DNA from 2 places in the Aeribacillus composti genome. Region 2 is predicted to be linked to the other one. Evidence: a T-box and tRNA genes for the amino acid it is inferred to sense, from the RefSeq annotation. Region 2 holds a T-box; the other holds one or more tRNA genes.
What was found. A T-box is a leader RNA that pairs with one kind of tRNA and senses whether it is charged. The one in region 2 lies ahead of pheS (phenylalanine--tRNA ligase subunit alpha), so its partner is inferred to be a tRNA-Phe.
Positions count from the first base shown of each region.

Region 1 (3,387 bases), 1.9 Mb from region 2:
CGATTCAGCTCAATTGGCAAAGCACGGTCGAGATATCGTCTTTCATGCTGCTTCATCGTACCAATTGAACTTTTCCTTGGACAAGATTTCTAAGATTGGAACGACGATCAAATGAAGCAAGACTGATTATTGATTGTTGTATTCATCATGCCGGTGTAGCTCAATTGGCAGAGCAACTGAATCGTAATCAGTAGGTTGGGGGTTCGATTCCTCTCGCCGGCATCATTAAAGGTGTTGCATATTGAGCAGGAACTTTTAGATTAGTCGTCAGAGAAACGAGCAATGCTTCGACGAACAATCAGAGAGTTGTCCCGACGCATCCAACATCCTCGAAAAGACTGGCAGAGGAAGGGACATCTGACAAATGAAAAATGGATTAGGAGAAAAAAATTTTTTATGAGCCATTAGCTCAGTCGGTAGAGCATCTGACTTTTAATCAGAGGGTCGGAGGTTCGAATCCTCCATGGCTCACCATTTTGACGCGGGTGTGGCGGAATTGGCAGACGCACTAGACTTAGGATCTAGCGCCTTACGGCGTGGGGGTTCAAGTCCCTCCACCCGCATAATACGCGGAAGTAGTTCAGTGGTAGAACACCACCTTGCCAAGGTGGGGGTCGCGGGTTCGAATCCCGTCTTCCGCTTTTCTCTGCCGGGGTGGCGGAATTGGCAGACGCACAGGACTTAAAATCCTGCGGTAGGTGACTACCGTACCGGTTCAAGTCCGGTCCTCGGCACCATATTTGCGCCCGTAGCTCAATTGGATAGAGCGTTTGACTACGGATCAAAAGGTTAGGGGTTCGACTCCTCTCGGGCGCGCCATATCGGGAAGTAGCTCAGCTTGGTAGAGCACATGGTTTGGGACCATGGGGTCGCAGGTTCGAATCCTGTCTTCCCGACCAGGGAATTTAAAGGGGCCTTAGCTCAGCTGGGAGAGCGCCTGCTTTGCACGCAGGAGGTCAGCGGTTCGATCCCGCTAGGCTCCATATTTAATTTGGCGGTGTAGCTCAGCTGGCTAGAGCGTACGGTTCATACCCGTGAGGTCGGGGGTTCGATCCCCTCCACCGCCATTTTTCGGACCTTTAGCTCAGCTGGTCAGAGCAGACGGCTCATAACCGTCCGGTCGCAGGTTCGAATCCTGCAAGGTCCACCATCTTTATTATATGGAGGAGTACCCAAGTCTGGCTGAAGGGGTCGGTCTTGAAAACCGAGAGGCGGGTCAAACCGCGCGGGGGTTCGAATCCCTCCTCCTCCGTCATTATTATCGCGGGGTGGAGCAGTCCGGTAGCTCGTCGGGCTCATAACCCGAAGGTCGCAGGTTCAAATCCTGCCCCCGCAACCAATGGTCCCGTAGTGTAGCGGTTAACATGCCTGCCTGTCACGCAGGAGATCGCGGGTTCGATTCCCGTCGGGACCGCCATTAATTATTGATTCAACAGCTGTAGGAGGAATTTTTCAAGTACAGCAGGTTGTGTCAATGAATTCTTTCTTTAATGATGGATTGTACATAATTTTTTATCGGAGTTTTACGGCTCGGTAGCTCAGTCGGTAGAGCAAAGGACTGAAAATCCTTGTGTCGGCGGTTCGATTCCGTCCCGAGCCATTGTTTTATTAATTGCGGCGACTGTGGCGAAGTGGTTAACGCACCAGATTGTGGCTCTGGCATTCGTGGGTTCGATTCCCATCAGTCGCCCCATTTGCCTATAGTAGAGATAGATAATATGGCATTGAAAATAAGTATTTATTTCTATTATCAGCTTATTATGCGGGTGTAGTTTAGTGGTAAAACCTCAGCCACGAGCAACACTTCAATGAATAATCTGCGAGTTGCCTCGACGCATTTACATCCTCGAACAATGCTGGAAGAGGAAGAGGCATGGAAAATGCGTGTTTATCATTTAAATAGAAAAATAAATATTTTCGTGCGGGTGTAGTTTAGTGGTAAAACCTCAGCCTTCCAAGCTGATGTCGTGGGTTCGATTCCCATCACCCGCTTAATATGGGCTTGTAGCTCAGCTGGTTAGAGCGCACGCCTGATAAGCGTGAGGTCGGTGGTTCAAGTCCACTCAGGCCCATTGCTATTTTTTAAGCAGCTTAGTTGGGTAATTGACATTGCTGCAATTGTCAGTCAAAAGCTGTTCTATTTGGCAAAATGCCTTAAATTTTTTTTATATTCCGCAGTAGCTCAGTGGTAGAGCATTCGGCTGTTAACCGAACGGTCGCAGGTTCGAATCCTGCCTGCGGAGTCATTTCGAAATCAAAAAAAGCGTTGCAGTTTGCAACGTTTTTTTTGTCTTCTGTAATTTTAATCATTTTTCGTATATGGTTCTTTTTCTGTTAATGGAAGATCTCCCCATAAAACTGTTAAATCCTCTTCATCAAGCATTTTTTCATATCGTTTATGTTCATGTGACGGATAGACGTTTACGTTTTTTCCCTCAATATCTGTATAAATGAAGTTTTCAATATCTTCAATATATCCAATTTCATCATCGGAATTATACATATCTCCGTACGATAACGGTGGAGTTCTTACATCTTGCGGTGTTTCTGACGTTCCGTATTCGATAACATCTTGAAAATAATCATACGGTTCAGTAACAGCGGTATTTTCATGGTCGATTTGAGAGGATCCGTGAAAAGTCGCATCAAGTATTTCTTCCTCTACAGGTCTTTCATGAGAAATCGTTTGAACTAGAGTATGTTCTTTGCATGTTTTGGCTGTCGGTATGGCTTTGAGACGGTCTTCATCAATTTTTTTTCCGCAGACGGAACAAGTACCGTAAGTACCCTCATGAATTCTTTCTAATGCTTCAACGATCTCTTCATATTCTTTTTCTAAATGTTTATTTAATGCTAAATCTTTTTCTCTTTCATACAGTTCGGTCGCATCGTCTCCGGGGTGATTGTCGTAGCTGGAAAGCTCTCCAGTTGATTCATGGTCCAGCCCTTTTTCCAATTGAAAATGATCGTTATTATCCCAACGTTTTTCAATCTCATTTTTCATGAATATTAATTGCTTTTGAAAATCCTTTAATTTTTTTTCGTCCATGTCCATATGAAAGACACCTTCTTTTTTAGAATCTAAAGCTATTTTGGACGAAAAGGAATAAATTATAACTTTAAAATCATGAAAAAAATTCACCTTTGCAGCCATAAATTTCATCATCATTTTAAAACATGTCAGGAAAGGATTGCTGCTTCCACGCCTTTTTTAACGCTATGCTTTGAAGCTGATGGCACTTGAAAGGCTACCACAACATCATTCGGCTGAGAAACAGGCTGGCTATCCGATAAAGAGGCTGTGACCTATCGAGATGTTTTTTCAGGACAAAATATTTGCTCAGCATATTGAAATTGCGAGTGGATGATACAGAACAAATTTCACAG
Region 1 is NZ_CP134501.1:931,471-934,857, forward strand. It holds tRNA gene RI196_RS04660 (tRNA-Thr) at 150-222, shown strand; tRNA gene RI196_RS04665 (tRNA-Lys) at 399-474, shown strand; tRNA gene RI196_RS04670 (tRNA-Leu) at 482-563, shown strand; tRNA gene RI196_RS04675 (tRNA-Gly) at 570-641, shown strand; tRNA gene RI196_RS04680 (tRNA-Leu) at 649-737, shown strand; tRNA gene RI196_RS04685 (tRNA-Arg) at 743-819, shown strand; tRNA gene RI196_RS04690 (tRNA-Pro) at 823-899, shown strand; tRNA gene RI196_RS04695 (tRNA-Ala) at 911-983, shown strand; tRNA gene RI196_RS04700 (tRNA-Met) at 994-1,067, shown strand; tRNA gene RI196_RS04705 (tRNA-Ile) at 1,074-1,150, shown strand; tRNA gene RI196_RS04710 (tRNA-Ser) at 1,163-1,252, shown strand; tRNA gene RI196_RS04715 (tRNA-Met) at 1,263-1,339, shown strand; tRNA gene RI196_RS04720 (tRNA-Asp) at 1,342-1,417, shown strand; tRNA gene RI196_RS04725 (tRNA-Phe) at 1,528-1,600, shown strand; tRNA gene RI196_RS04730 (tRNA-His) at 1,618-1,693, shown strand; tRNA gene RI196_RS04735 (tRNA-Gly) at 1,922-1,992, shown strand; tRNA gene RI196_RS04740 (tRNA-Ile) at 1,999-2,072, shown strand; tRNA gene RI196_RS04745 (tRNA-Asn) at 2,172-2,243, shown strand; gene RI196_RS04750 (TraR/DksA C4-type zinc finger protein) at 2,303-3,055, opposite strand.
Region 1: it has a tRNA-Phe gene. The T-box ahead of pheS (phenylalanine--tRNA ligase subunit alpha) is inferred to sense a tRNA for this amino acid. The anticodon was not compared.

Region 2 (3,387 bases):
TTTCGGACAACACTGCCTTTAAAATAGGCGGCCTCAAGCAAAACGGTCGTCGTATCGTCTCTTACTTCAGAATCGGCCCCTCCCATTACACCAGCTAATGCAACAGGTACTTTGCCATTTGTGATCACAAGGTGATCGCTTGTAAGCTTTCGTTCTTGATCATCAAGGGTCACGATCGTCTCTCCGTCATGTGCGCGGCGAACGAGTATTTCCTTTGATCCGAACCGGTCATAGTCAAACGCATGAAGCGGCTGGCCGTATTCTAATAAACAATAGTTTGTAATATCGACGACGTTGTTATGCGGTCTGATTCCGGCTTTTATTAAGCGCATTTGCATCCATAAAGGGGAAGGGGCAATTTTGACATTTTTAATAATTTTAGCTATATAGAATGGATTATCTTCTTTTGCTTCAACATTCACAGTAATATAATCAGTTGCTTTTTCTTCGGCAGCCTCATAATGAACTTCCGGCTTTCGAACCTCTTTCTTTAAAATTGCTGCAACTTCATAGGCAACACCGATCATGCTTAAACAGTCAGAACGGTTTGGTGTAAGACCTAATTCAAGTACATAATCGTCCATAAACAGCTGTTCAATCGCATTTTTTCCAACTTCAGCATCACTAGGGAAAACAAAAATGCCGTCAGAAAACTCTTTTGGGACAAGCTTTCCTTCAATGCCCAGCTCTTGCAAAGAACAAATCATACCGTTAGATTCTTCACCGCGCAGCTTTGCCCGTTTAATTTTGAAATTGCCCGGCAAAACCGCACCAACTTTGGCTACCGGCACTTTTTGACCTTTTTCAACGTTTTGGGCGCCGCATATAATTTGCACTGGTTCTCCTTCACCGATGTCAACTAAACATTTGCTTAATTTTTCTGCATTTGGATGCTGTTCTTTTTCAAGCACCTGTCCAACTACAACATCTTTTATTCCTTCATTAACAGCTTGAACATTTTCAACTTCAATGCCGCTCTTCGTTATTTTTTCAGCCAGCTCCTCAGGGGAAATGTCTAGATCAACATATTCAGAGAGCCATTTGTATGAAACGAACATGAGAAAACCTCCTTTTAAGCTTGTTTAAACTGTTTCAAAAAACGCACATCGTTTGTATAAAAATGACGAATATCATCAATTCCATATTTCAACATGGCAATCCGTTCCGGTCCCATTCCAAATGCAAAACCACGGTATTTTTTCGAATCGAATCCCGCCATTTCCAAAACGTTTGGATGAACCATCCCTGCTCCTAAAATTTCAATCCAGCCTGTTCCTTTGCATACATGACAGCCTTTCATGGAGCATTTAAAACAGGATACATCGACTTCCACCGACGGTTCAGTAAACGGGAAAAAGCTCGGACGCAGACGAATTTGCCTGTCTTCACCGAACAGTTTTTTCGCAAACACTTCGAGCGTTCCTTTTAAATCGCTCATGCGAATGTTTTCATCCACAACGAGCCCTTCAATTTGCGTAAATTGATGGGAGTGCGTTGCATCATCTGTATCACGTCTGTATACTTTCCCTGGACAAATGATTTTTACAGGACCTTTCCCTTTATATTTTTCTAACGTTCTCGCCTGAACTGGAGATGTGTGTGTGCGCAGCAAAATTTCATCAGTTATGTAAAAGGAATCTTGCATATCCCTTGCCGGATGGCCTTTCGGCAAATTGAGCGCTTCAAAATTGTAATAATCTGTTTCAACTTCTGGACCTTCCTCTACTGTGTATCCCATGCCGATAAACAAATCTTCAATTTCTTCAATGACCGCTTGGAGAGGATGATGGTTTCCTGTTCGAACCGGTCTGCCTGGAAGGGTAACGTCAATCGTTTCTTGCTGTAATTTTTTCTCGATTTCTGCTTTTTCGAGTTGTTCTTGCTTACTTGTTATTTCCCCGGCAATCACTTCCCGAATTTCATTTGCTAACGCACCTATTTTCGGCCGTTCTTCTTTCGAAAGCTTTCCCATTCCGCGAAGAACTTCGGTAATCGGTCCTTTTTTTCCAAGATATTGAACGCGAATATTTTGCAATTGTTTTAAATCCGTTGCTTCCCGTACCTTTTGCAACGCTTCATCGCGAAGCTTTGTTAATTCTTCCTGCATGTAAATTCCTCCTTTTTTAAAATAAATAAAAAAACCCATCCCAAAAAAGGGACGAGTTGAATTTCGCGGTACCACCCTTATTAACAAAGAAAGAATCTTTGTTCACTTCATTATCATAACGGCACAGCCGGAGCGCCTTTACATGCTTCCGCATGGTCCTGGCGTCAACTCTGGAGGTGAATTCGTTTGCCTCTACCATAAAAATGCTTCCAGTCTACGGCATTTTCTCCCTAAATGGCGACCTGCAAACTACTCTTCTCCGTCATCGTTATTCCTTTATTCAATTGCTTTTAATTATAAAAAAAAGAAATTAAAGGCGCAACACTATTTGCGAAGATGGTACATGAAAATAGCTGAAGCAACGGCAACATTTAATGACTCCGCTTTTCCATAAATCGGAATGTGTAAATTTTGATCCGTCATATCCAGCAGCTCTTTTGAGACCCCATTTCCCTCATTTCCTACAAGGAGGGCAAATGTTTCAGATGGAGGGATCTCTTTATAGAAAACAGCATTTTTTGTTGAAGTTCCAAATACAGGAATTTTCTCTTCCTTCAATTTGTTTATAATCTGTTTTAATGACGAATTGACCACAGGCAAATGAAAAATTGATCCTTGTGTCGCCCGGATCGTTTTACTATTGTACAAATCAACCGTCCCGTCACCTAAAATCACAACATCCATTCCAGCCGCATCTGCAGTACGAATGATCGTACCGAGATTTCCTGGGTCTTGAACCGCATCTATTAACAGCCATTTTTTGGCGTTCAAATCGATTTCCCACCTAAGCTGCTTACAAACAGCCATGACACCTTGCGGGGAATCCGTTTCAGACAGAAGCGAAAACACCTCTTTGGAAACAATCGTTGTCGGAATAGTACCTTCGAAAAAATGATTTGGCAGCTTCGCTCCGTCTAAAACAATTAACTCTTGAACAATTGATTTGTATTTGAGAGCTTCCTCGATTAAATGCAAGCCTTCAATTAAAAACAGCCCGCGCTCTTCCCGTTTTTTTCTTGATTGCAGCTTTTTCCATTCTTTTACTCTTTCATTTTTAGTTGACGCAATCCGTTTCAATGATGGTGTCTCCTTCAACTGATAGTTCATTTCATATACATATTATAGAAAACAAAAGAAAAAATAAAGAAGAATGAAGAAAAACGAGGTGAAGGATATGAATTTTGATTTGCGCAATGCAGTCATTGCCAACATATCGCAAAATTCAAAAGACGAGCTGAGAGAAACGATCGTTGATGCCATCAATAGCAAGGAAGAAAAAA
Region 2 is NZ_CP134501.1:2,815,060-2,818,446, forward strand. It holds gene pheT (phenylalanine--tRNA ligase subunit beta) at 1-1,058, opposite strand, end outside; gene pheS (phenylalanine--tRNA ligase subunit alpha) at 1,073-2,107, opposite strand; T-box leader at 2,152-2,382, opposite strand; gene RI196_RS13715 (TrmH family RNA methyltransferase) at 2,432-3,214, opposite strand; gene sspI (small acid-soluble spore protein SspI) at 3,282-3,387, shown strand, end outside.